One region of the Streptomyces sp. NBC_01508 genome, then DNA from elsewhere that is predicted to be linked to it. Evidence: riboswitches for the same ligand, from Rfam matches in the RefSeq annotation. Region 1 holds a riboswitch; each other region holds the start of a gene.
The links. A riboswitch is a leader RNA that binds a small molecule or an ion and turns the genes downstream of it on or off. The one in region 1 is predicted to bind cyclic di-AMP.
Positions count from the first base shown of each region.

Region 2: linked by a shared signal. The riboswitch ahead of OG700_RS14200 (NlpC/P60 family protein) and the one ahead of OG700_RS07020 (transglycosylase SLT domain-containing protein) in region 1 are both predicted to bind cyclic di-AMP.
Region 3: linked by a shared signal. The riboswitch ahead of OG700_RS21130 (M23 family metallopeptidase) and the one ahead of OG700_RS07020 (transglycosylase SLT domain-containing protein) in region 1 are both predicted to bind cyclic di-AMP.

Region 1 covers NZ_CP109419.1:1,552,130-1,555,397, forward strand. The annotation lists gene OG700_RS07010 (putative T7SS-secreted protein) at 1-38, opposite strand, end outside; gene OG700_RS07015 (hypothetical protein) at 131-436, opposite strand; gene OG700_RS07020 (transglycosylase SLT domain-containing protein) at 851-1,594, opposite strand; cyclic di-AMP (ydaO/yuaA leader) riboswitch at 1,599-1,760, opposite strand; partial or broken gene OG700_RS07025 (hypothetical protein) at 2,151-3,113, opposite strand.
Region 2 covers NZ_CP109419.1:3,120,297-3,123,564, reverse strand. The annotation lists gene OG700_RS14205 (hypothetical protein) at 1-451, opposite strand, end outside; gene OG700_RS14200 (NlpC/P60 family protein) at 589-1,755, opposite strand; cyclic di-AMP (ydaO/yuaA leader) riboswitch at 1,754-1,915, opposite strand; gene OG700_RS14195 (ATP-dependent DNA helicase) at 2,108-3,268, shown strand, end outside.
Region 3 covers NZ_CP109419.1:4,551,959-4,555,226, reverse strand. The annotation lists gene OG700_RS21135 (PrsW family intramembrane metalloprotease) at 1-95, shown strand, start outside; gene OG700_RS21130 (M23 family metallopeptidase) at 151-1,215, opposite strand; cyclic di-AMP (ydaO/yuaA leader) riboswitch at 1,227-1,381, opposite strand; gene OG700_RS21125 (PP2C family protein-serine/threonine phosphatase) at 1,712-2,797, opposite strand.

The DNA.
Region 1 (3,268 bases):
GCCTTCGGGTCCGTCGTCGACCCGAGCGTGCCTGCCATGTGTGCGGATTCCCCGTTCGTGTGTCCGTGCCTGTGACTGTGGCTTGTGGCCGGGACTGTGGCTGCGGCGGTGGCTGCGGCCAGGACTGCGGCTAGGTCAGTACCGTCTTGACGGACTTGACCGCGTCACGGATGGCCTTGTCCGTTTCCTCGTAGTTGCCGTTGGCCTTGTTCAGTCCATCGGCCAGGGTCGCCGCACAGTCGGCGAGGAACCCGGATCCCGACTCCCACGTCGCACAGAAAGTCACCAGTGCCGCCGCCGCGCCATCGTCCCCGAGCGACGTCGCCTGCCCGGCCGGGTCGCTCAGGTCCACCTTCTTGACCGGTTTGAGGACTTCAAGAATGTCCTTGGCGCCCTGCTTGAGGACTCCTGGGCCTACTCCAAGATCAGCCGTCACGGCAGCTCCCCCTACGTCCAACTCTGCCTGCTCACACGCGCATCGGCGCTGATCCCGCGCACGCTACCACCAGGCCGGAGAGTGACAGCGGGTGGTGTTCTCGTCGCGGGGACCGGCCCGTGGACCCGCCGGTGCCGACCGGCGGCCGTTCGCCGACGTACCACCCGGCCGACGAGGCGCCAGGCCGACTCCCTTCGATACCGGAACCACCCCCGAATCCTCACCCATCCTCAATGAGGCCGTCACAAAACGCCTCCGCCAACCGCCTTCGGACAGCCGCCCCACGACAACTGCCCCACGACGACCGCCTTCCGGCAGTTCTCACACAGACAGCCGGCGAGGCCACGTGTGTGGCCTCGCCGGCTGTCCGAGGAGGTGCGGCCCGAGAGCCGCGCGATGTGGGGATGTCGCCGATCAGTAGGGACCGTTGACGTTGTCGATGGAGCCGTAGCGGTCGGCCGCGTAGTTGCAGGCCGCCGTGATGTTGGCGACCGGGTCGTAGCTGTCGGTCGACGTGCCGGGCACGTGGTATGCCTCGAAGGTCGGGTCGATGACCTGGAGCAGGCCCTTCGACGGTATGCCGGCCGCGGCGTTGGAGTCCCAGTTGTTGATGGCCTGCGGGTTGCCCGCGGACTCGCGCATGATGTTGCGGTGGATGCCGTCGTACGAACCGGGGATGCCGTTCTGCGCCATGACGTCCAGCGCCTCCCGGATCCAGCCGTCGAGGTCGTTGGTGTACGACTTGGCGGCCGTCTGGACGGCTTCGGTGGTCTTGGCTGCCGACGCGTCCGCGGTCGAGGCGGTCGGGGCCGCCTTGGGCTTCCCCGAGAGCTTCAGCGTGAGGCCGGGGCGGATCAGCGACGGGTCGTCGCCGATGGCGTCGCGGTTGGTCTGGTACAGCGCCTTCCAGCCGCCGCTCACGGAACGGGCGTCCGCGATCTTGGCGAGTGATTCGCCCTCCGCGACGGTGTGGGTGACCGCCTTGACGGCGTTCACGGCCGACGGTGCGGTGACGGCCTGCCGCGGGGCGGGCGCGGCGCCCGCCGTGGTGGCGGTCACCAGAGGCAGGGCGAGTGCGGCACCGCCCGTGCCGGCCGCGATGAGGCGGCGGGCGAGCGGGCTGGTACGGGAACGGCGGTGCTTACCCTCTGCGGGCATGACGAGATCCTCTCCGTCGCCTACGAGGTGAGCTGTCGGGTTCGGGCGGGAGATGCCCGGCCGCGCTGTGGGCGCGGCTTCACCCCAAGCCGGTCCGGCAAATGCCGGATCGGCGGCTTACCTGGGTCCCCCGCTCCTGCCGTACGTGAATGGGTGAGTGCGGTTTCCGGACGGCGGCAGGATTCGGCGTTCCGCCCGGAATGAGGTGAACGTAAGCGAGAACGTCCGGGCGAAACAAGTCCTGAATTCACCGCACCCTGCCATTCGACAGACCGGGCGGAGATCAATTCGAATTCCCGCCCGGCGGTACACGCCTCAACTTTCCCTTCCCGCACGGGAGGTGGGCGGAGGCGGGGAAGCCGCGACCCACCGCGCTTGTGACACACATCACGGGAGAGCGGCGCAACCGTTCAACGACAACACCACCCAGAAAGGGACAACTTGGTTGCTGGATACGCATATCACCCACACCCGAAAAGCGGACAAATAAGTATTTTCCAGCCGTCGCGAATCACGGATGACCGATAACGAATTTATGACGGCGCGCCTTCCGTACGGCTCCCCTCATCGCGAGGATGCCGGAGCCGTTGTTGGACCTGTCGATCGACACGTTGTTGATCTCGACGTCCGGTACGTTGCCGCCACCGTTCTTGAACTGGATGCCGTCGTACGTCGAGTCGGAGATCTCGGTGTCCCTGATCCTCACCCCGATGATGTCCCGGCTCGCCGGGAAAATGGTGATCGCGCCGAACTCCTGGCCCTCGTCCCAGAAAGCGCCGCCCGTACGGTGCAGGGCGTTTCCGGGGAGCAGGGTCTCGCCCGAGAAAGGCAGCGGTTCGTGGTCGGTCGCCAGCATGATTCCCGGGTAGTTGGCGGTATCGGCGATCCAATTGTTGTGGACCTTGTTTCCGCAACCGCCAACCGCCGTATATCGCGACGCCGTTGGCCGCCAGGGCAGCCGGATCGTATTGTTGGTGAACGAGTTGTCATGCGCGATGTCCACCGCCGGATCCTTGACGTATCGATTGGCCCAGACGGCGGGCGAATCGTCACCCGTGGTACGGAAGGACGAGTTGTCGACCTTTGAATTGCGGGTGCCGTTGGTGAAGTTGATGCCGTCGGCGTATGTGTTGCGGATACGCATGCCCTGCGGGATCCAGACGCACGCGATGTCGCCGTTCTGGTCGGCGGTGACCGCCGCCTGGACGGCTTTGGTGTCGTCGTTGCCGTCGTCGGGGACCGCCCCGCACTCGGTGATCGAGGTGCACTCGGCGGGCCTGGCCGCCGGGGGTGCCACCTGCGTCACGCCCGGCGCGTCCGGGATCGAGTTGCGTACGACGATCGAGTTCGATGCGTTGGTCGAGGTGAACTCCACGCACTCCCCGGTGCTGTCCAGCCGCACCGATTTACGGCCGGAGGACTCGCTGGCGAAGTTGGTGTGCCCGAAGGCGCGTACGGCGTCGGCCTTGACCAGGGTGCCCTGGTAGCGGCCGGCCTCGGCCTCGTACCCGATGTACGGGGGGGGTCGCTCCACGCTCGGCCGCGGCGCGGGGCGGCGCGGACAGGATCGGGCCGGGCGGCGGGCGCTTCACGCGCCGGGCGCTCACGCGGGGCGCGAACCCTATCAACTGGCTGTTACCTCCATAGAGCCAAAATCGCCCGTTCTCCTGGACC
Region 2 (3,268 bases), 1.6 Mb from region 1:
CGGCGGGCAGCGTGATCCCGGCCGTCCCGCTGTCCCAGCGCGCCGCGGGCGACCCCCTGAACGGTTCGTCGAGCGTGGGCAGCCCGGCCGGTTCCATGGGCGGTGCCTGGTCCGGGCGCTCCGACTCCGCGGCGAGCGGCCCTCCGGCCCCGCCGTCATCGCCGAACCACCCGGTGACCCGCCCCGGATCCAGCGCCACGGCCAGCAGCGCGACCGAGGCCAGCAGCCCGACGACGTACCAGCCCTTCAGCCGCCTCGGCCGCCGGGCCGGCCGGTGCGTGCGCCACCCCTCCGGGGGCGCGGGCTCCTCCCGCAGCCGCCGTGTCACCATCCGGGCCCGTGCCGAGGGCTCCTTGGGCGCGTCGGGCACGCCGTCCGCCGACTCCCGCAGGAATCGCTCCCACTCCTCGTCGGACGTGGACGAACCGCCCTGATCCCCACCCGCGTTCATGCCGGACTCCTTCTGTCACCACCACGGTGTCGGTACCACCGCGACGGCCCCTCCCCAGGGACATCTGTCGCATGATCGCATAGGGGGTCGAAGGGAGCCCCGAGGAGCAGCCGGCCCGGAAACAGGGGCCAACGGGCTCAGGCCGGGCGCACGCTGCCGTAGATCGGCATGTAGTAGATCGACTCCTCACGGACGTTCGCGCCCGGCTTCGGCGCGTGGATCATCTTGCCGTCGCCCTGGTAGATGCCGACATGGCTGATGTCGTCGTAGAAGAACACCAGGTCGCCGGGGAGCAGATCCGCCGTGGCGACGCGCTTGCCGACCTTGACCTGGTCCCAGGTCGTACGCGGCAGCTGGACACCCGCCTCCTTCCAGGCGGCGGCCGTCAGCCCCGAGCAGTCGTACGAACTGGGGCCGGTGGCGCCCCACACGTACGGCTTGCCGATCTGCGCGCGGGCGAACGCGAGCACTTTCTCGGCCTTGGCCGCGTACGTACCGTCCGTGTCCCCCGTGCCCGTGCCCGTGTCGGTGCCGCCGCCGGCGGCGGGCGGCTGTTCCTCCTGCCGCGCCTCCTCCTGGCGCTTGCGCTCCGCCGCCTCCTCCTTGGCCTTCGCCTCGGCCTTGCGGCGCGCCTCCTGCTCCTTCTTGCGCTCCAGCTCGGCGAGGACCGCCTTCTCCTCGGCCGTCAGCTCCGACAGCAGCGACCGCGCCGCCGCGAGCTTGTTCTGGACCCTCTGCTTGCCGACCTTGAGCGACGCCTGCGACTCAGTCAGCGTCTCCAGGCTCTTGGTCGCCTTGGCGCGCTGCTTGGCCGCGGACCGCTGCTCCTTCTGGAAGTCCTCGACGGCCCCCTGCTGGCGGTCCGTCAGCCGGTCCATCAGCTGGGTCTGCTCGAAGTACGACTGAGGGCTGTCGGCGAACATCAGGGCGGCCGTGGGACCGACCGCGCCCGCGCGGTACTGCGCCGCCGCATACGTACCGAGGGCGCGCCGCGCCCCGTTCACCTTGTCGGCGCTCTTGGCGACGTCGTCCAGCACTCGCTCGACCGACTTGCGCTGCGTGTCGGTCGCTTCCTTCGCCTTGTTGTACTGCTGCGTCGCCGTCCCGGCCTGCCGGTACAGGTCGTCGACCTTCTTCTGCACCTCTTCCACCGAGGGCTTCGGCTCGGCCGGCGCGGCGGTGGCGCTCTGCGTCGACAGCAGCGTGACCGAGGCGAGCGCGGCCGTCGTGAAGCCGACGGCCGGTGTGTTCCCGCGCAGTGCGGTGCGCGTGCGCGATTTGCGATGCGACGCCAAGGTCGACATCTCCTTCCGTGGACCGCCTACCGGGTTAGCTGTCGGGTTCGGGCGGAACGGAAGGCTGCCCTACGGGCCGGGAATTACGGCCCGATTCACCCCGGTCGAACATGGTGGGTCCCCGGTTCCGGGCTGCTGTGCGCAGGCCCGGATTCGGCGCAGGCCGCCCGCTCGGCGCTGATCGCCGACGGAGTACGGACCGCCTCGGCGAGCACGCTAGCCAACCTGTGGTGCCGCTGTGAAGGTCGATGGCCGATATGCCCGATACATTTTCGTGACCTTTCGCGTAAACGTTCCTGGGCGGCCCCGCGAGGCCATGTGGCGGCGGGCTGTCAGTGCGGCACCCTAGACTCGGGAAGCGATGAGCAGCCTCTTTGACGACAGCTTCCTGGCGGACCTCCAGCCCTCGGCCGATGAGCCTCCGCCGCCGCCCGAGGACACCGCGCCGGAGCAGGTGCCCGACGATCTCTTCGGAGGGAAGTTCGACGTGCCCCCGCCCAGGGATCCGTACCACCGCGACGGCGCCCCGCGCACCGTCGTGGACCCGGCGGCGCTGCTCGAAGGGCTGAACGACGAGCAGCGCGCCGCCGTCGTGCACACCGGATCGCCGCTGCTCATCGTGGCCGGAGCGGGCTCGGGCAAGACCCGGGTGCTGACCCACCGGATCGCGTATCTGCTGGGCACCCGCAGTGTGCATCCGGGCGAAATACTGGCGATCACGTTCACCAACAAGGCCGCGGGCGAGATGAAGGAGCGCGTCGAGCAGCTCGTCGGACCGCGCGCCAACGCCATGTGGGTGATGACGTTCCACAGCGCCTGCGTGCGGATCCTGCGCCGCGAGTCGAAGCGGCTCGGCTTCACGTCGTCGTTCTCGATCTACGACGCGGCCGACTCCAAGCGCCTCATGGCCCTGGTCTGCCGCGATCTGGACCTGGACCCCAAGCGCCACCCCCCGAAGGCGTTCAGCGCCAAGATCTCGAATCTGAAGAACGAGCTGATCGACGAGGAGACGTTCGCCGGTCAGGCCACGGACCCCTTCGAGAAGACGCTGGCCGAGGCGTATCGGATGTATCAGGCGCGGCTGCGCGAGGCCAACGCCCTGGACTTCGACGACATCATCATGACGACGGTCCATCTGCTCCAGGCGTTCGGGGACGTCGCCGAGCACTACCGCCGCCGGTTCCGCCACGTCCTGGTGGACGAGTACCAGGACACCAACCACGCGCAGTACACCCTGGTGCGCGAGCTGGTCGGCCCCTCGGGCGAGGGACACGACCCGGCCGAGCTGTGCGTCGTCGGTGACGCCGACCAGTCCATCTACGCGTTCCGGGGCGCCACGATCCGCAACATCCTTCAGTTCGAGGAGGACTATCCGGACGCCAAGACGATCCTGCTGGAGCAGAACTACCGCTCCACGCAGACGATCCTCAGCGCGGCCAACGCGGTCATCGAGCGCAACGAGAGCCGGCGGCCCAAGAATCTCTGGACGAACGCGGGCGCGGGCGCCCGGATCACCGGGTAC
Region 3 (3,268 bases), 3.0 Mb from region 1:
CGCCCGCGCTGGCGTACGCGGCGCGGGCGACGGGGCGGGTGTGGACGCCGCCGCCGTACATCGACTACGGCGGCTACAACCCGTACCGGAACTGAGTCCTGCTCCGGTACGGGTTCATCCTGCTTCGGTCCTGCTTCAGTCCTGCTTCGATCAGGGCGTGAGGCCCTTGCCCCGCAGCCAGCTCATCGGGTCGATCCCGCTGCCGCCCGCGGTGTGCACCTCAAGGTGCAGATGCGCGCCGGTGACGTTGCCGGTGGCTCCCACGCGTCCGATCGTCTCGCCGGTGGTGACCTTCTGGCCGACGCCGACGGTCATCGAGGACAGGTGGGCGTACCAGATCTCCGTACCGTCCTGAAGCTCCAGCACGATGCGGTAGCCGTACGACCCCGACCAGCCGGCCGACTTGACGGTCCCGCTGTGCACGGCCTTGGTCGGCGTGCCCGTGGGGGCGGCGAAGTCCAGGCCGGTGTGCTGCCCGGAGGACCACATGGAGCCGGCCTGGCCGTAGGTGGAGGTGAGCGTGTACGAGGAGGTGGGGAGCGAGAAACTGGCGGCCAGCTTTTCGAGGCGCTCCTTCTCGGCCTTGCGCTCCGCCGCTTCCTTGGCCTTGCGCTTCGCCTCGGCGGCCTTCTCCTCCGCGTCGGTCTGCTGCTTCTTGGCCTCGGCCGCGGCCTTCTCGGCGGCGGCCGTCTCGGCGCTCGCCTTCTGGGCGGCGTCGGCCTCGGCCTGCTGCTGCTCCGCCTGCTGGAGGATGCGGGCGCGCAGCGCCTCGCCGGAGTCGGTGGTGCCCTGCTGGGCGTCCGCGGCGGTGAGGCCCGCGGTGGTGAGCGGCGCGGGCGTCTCGTCGCTCTTCTTGTCGCCGTCGGACATGAAAGACCCGACGCCGGGAAGGGACTTGGCGTCGGGGAAACTGTCCGAGATCGCGTCGGGAAGTGATATCGAGACCGCGGGCTTGTCCTGCGCGGAGGCGATGCCTCCCGCGCCAACCGCGGCGATGACTCCCACTCCGAGGACCGTGGAGCTGCGGGCGAGAGCGTTGCGCTGTTTGGCGACACGGTGCTTGCCGCGTACGGGACGGATGGACTCCGCAGTGGGATTCCACTCCTCCCAGTCCCTGTTCGCCTCGCCGTCGGCGAGATCTGTGCCGGTGAACCGGCTGCCGGGGCCGAAATGGGCCGGGGCTGAGGCTTCGGGGGCAGGCCTGTTGGACGCCACTGGGGCGCTCTCCTTTCCTTCCTTCTCGCCTACCGGGTTAGCTGACGGGTTCGGAGCAGGAAGGTCTCCTACGAGCGTTCTTGACCACACGAGGCAGCAAGAGGCGCCCGATTCACCCCAATTGGTGGTTCCCCGGTTTCCTTGCGGAATTCGGCGCGTGCGCACGGTGCCGTCTCTTTCGACGGCTGGGACAACCGCGCTGCGTTATCGAACGTTAATAGACGACGGGGGCTTATTCCAAGCTGTTCCGGGTGATCGTTAGCGACAGCGGCCCGGACCAACCGGGACACAAGCAGGCGGAATCGGGCGAGTTGATCGCCCCTCGGAGGGTGTGCGATCACACACTCGAACTGACGGTGCGTCAAGTGTTATGCGGAGTGGTGTGCCCCAACTACGCAGCGTGGTAGGCGAGATGACACCACGACGGACGGGCGGTGGGACGGGACAACGGAACGGGACGGCAGTTGGACGCGTATCACGACAGGGCGGGACGGCGTCACGGCACGACGGGCATCGTCCGGCGCCGATCCGGCTGCCCCTCGGTGGGCCGTATGACGGCCAGCAGCGCCATGTCGTCCGTACTGCCGCCGCCGGTGTGCAGCCGTACGTCCCCGACGATCGCCTCCAGCATTTCGTCCGGGCCGGGGAAGATCCGGCCCGCCAGCCGTTCGCGCGGGTCGTAGAAGACGCCCTTCGTGTCGCGCGCCTCGGTGAGCCCGTCCGTGTAGAGCAGCAGCGTCGCCCCGGACCGGTAGGGAACCTCGTCCGCGCGGTCCGGCCACGCCCCCAGCTCGCCCATCCCGAGCGGCAGCGCCGGGTCGGCGGGCACCACGACCGTCAGCCCGCCGTCCGGGCCGAGCAGCAGCGGCTCCGGGTGCCCGCGGTTGACCACACGCACCATGCCTTCGGTATGCGGGATCTCCGCCAGTACGGCGGTGGTGAAGCCCTCGAACAGGTCGATGCCGGTACGCCGCGTGCCCTCACGCGCCAGCGCCCGCTCCAGCCGCTGCGCGACCCCTTCGAGCGAACTCTCCTGCTCGGCGGCCTCCCGGAAGGCACCGATGATGACGGCCACGGTCTCGACGGCGCCCATGCCCTTGCCGCGTACGTCGCCGACCACCAGCCGTACCCCGTACGCCGTGTCCTGGACGGCGAACAGGTCACCGCCGATGAACGCGCCCTCCTCCGCCGCCTCGTAGCGCGCGGCGACGTGCAGCCCGCCGATCCGGGCATCGGGCGTGGGCAGCACGGCGCGCTGGGCCGCCTCGGCGATGACCCGCGCCGACGCGAGCCGCTCACCGCTGCGGCGCACGACACCGTTGATGGCCAGCGCGAGGACGGAGACGGTGAAGACGGTCAGCCCGTCGCTGAGCGTTTCGATCTGGGCCGCCCCGTTGTACAGGTGCAGCCCGACGGCGGCGCTGGTCGCCAGGGCACCGATGACGAAGGTGCGCGCGAAGGAGAAGAACGGGGCGGCGACCAGGGGAGCGGCCGAGAAGAGCGGGGCGGAGGTGAAGGCCGTCGGGGTCGCCTCGTCCAGGATGACCGCCACCACGATGACCAGGCCGGGCAGGATCTCCAGGAACGGATGCGGCGCGCGGGCGGCGTGCCGGGCGCGCCGGCGCCTGGCCGTCCTCCGGCCACCGGAACCGAAGCCGGGGAAATGCTTGCCCGTGGCACGCCAGCCGTTCCACGTGGGGTCGTCCGGGGGAGTGTCGGCCTCGCGGAAGCCGGCGTCGGCCCGCCGGAAGGCGCGCCCGAACCCGCGCCCGAACCGGCGTTCGATCCTCTGCCCGATCCCCCGCCGGACGCCGTGACCGAGGCTGCGGAGCCCGGTGGGCCGACCGGGACGGCGGACAGCTCCCCGGTCGGGACGCTCGTCGCGCCCGCCGTCGCCGGTCCCGCCGTTGCCCGCCGTCCCGTCGTCCCCGCTGTCTCTCAGGTGCCCCACCGGTGGCCTCCTGCCCGGTCCGTCGACGGCTGCGGACGGTACCGCGCCCTTCCCAGGCTGGCCCCTTCCGCGCCGTGCGGCGACCCGCCGTCGACCGAGTGG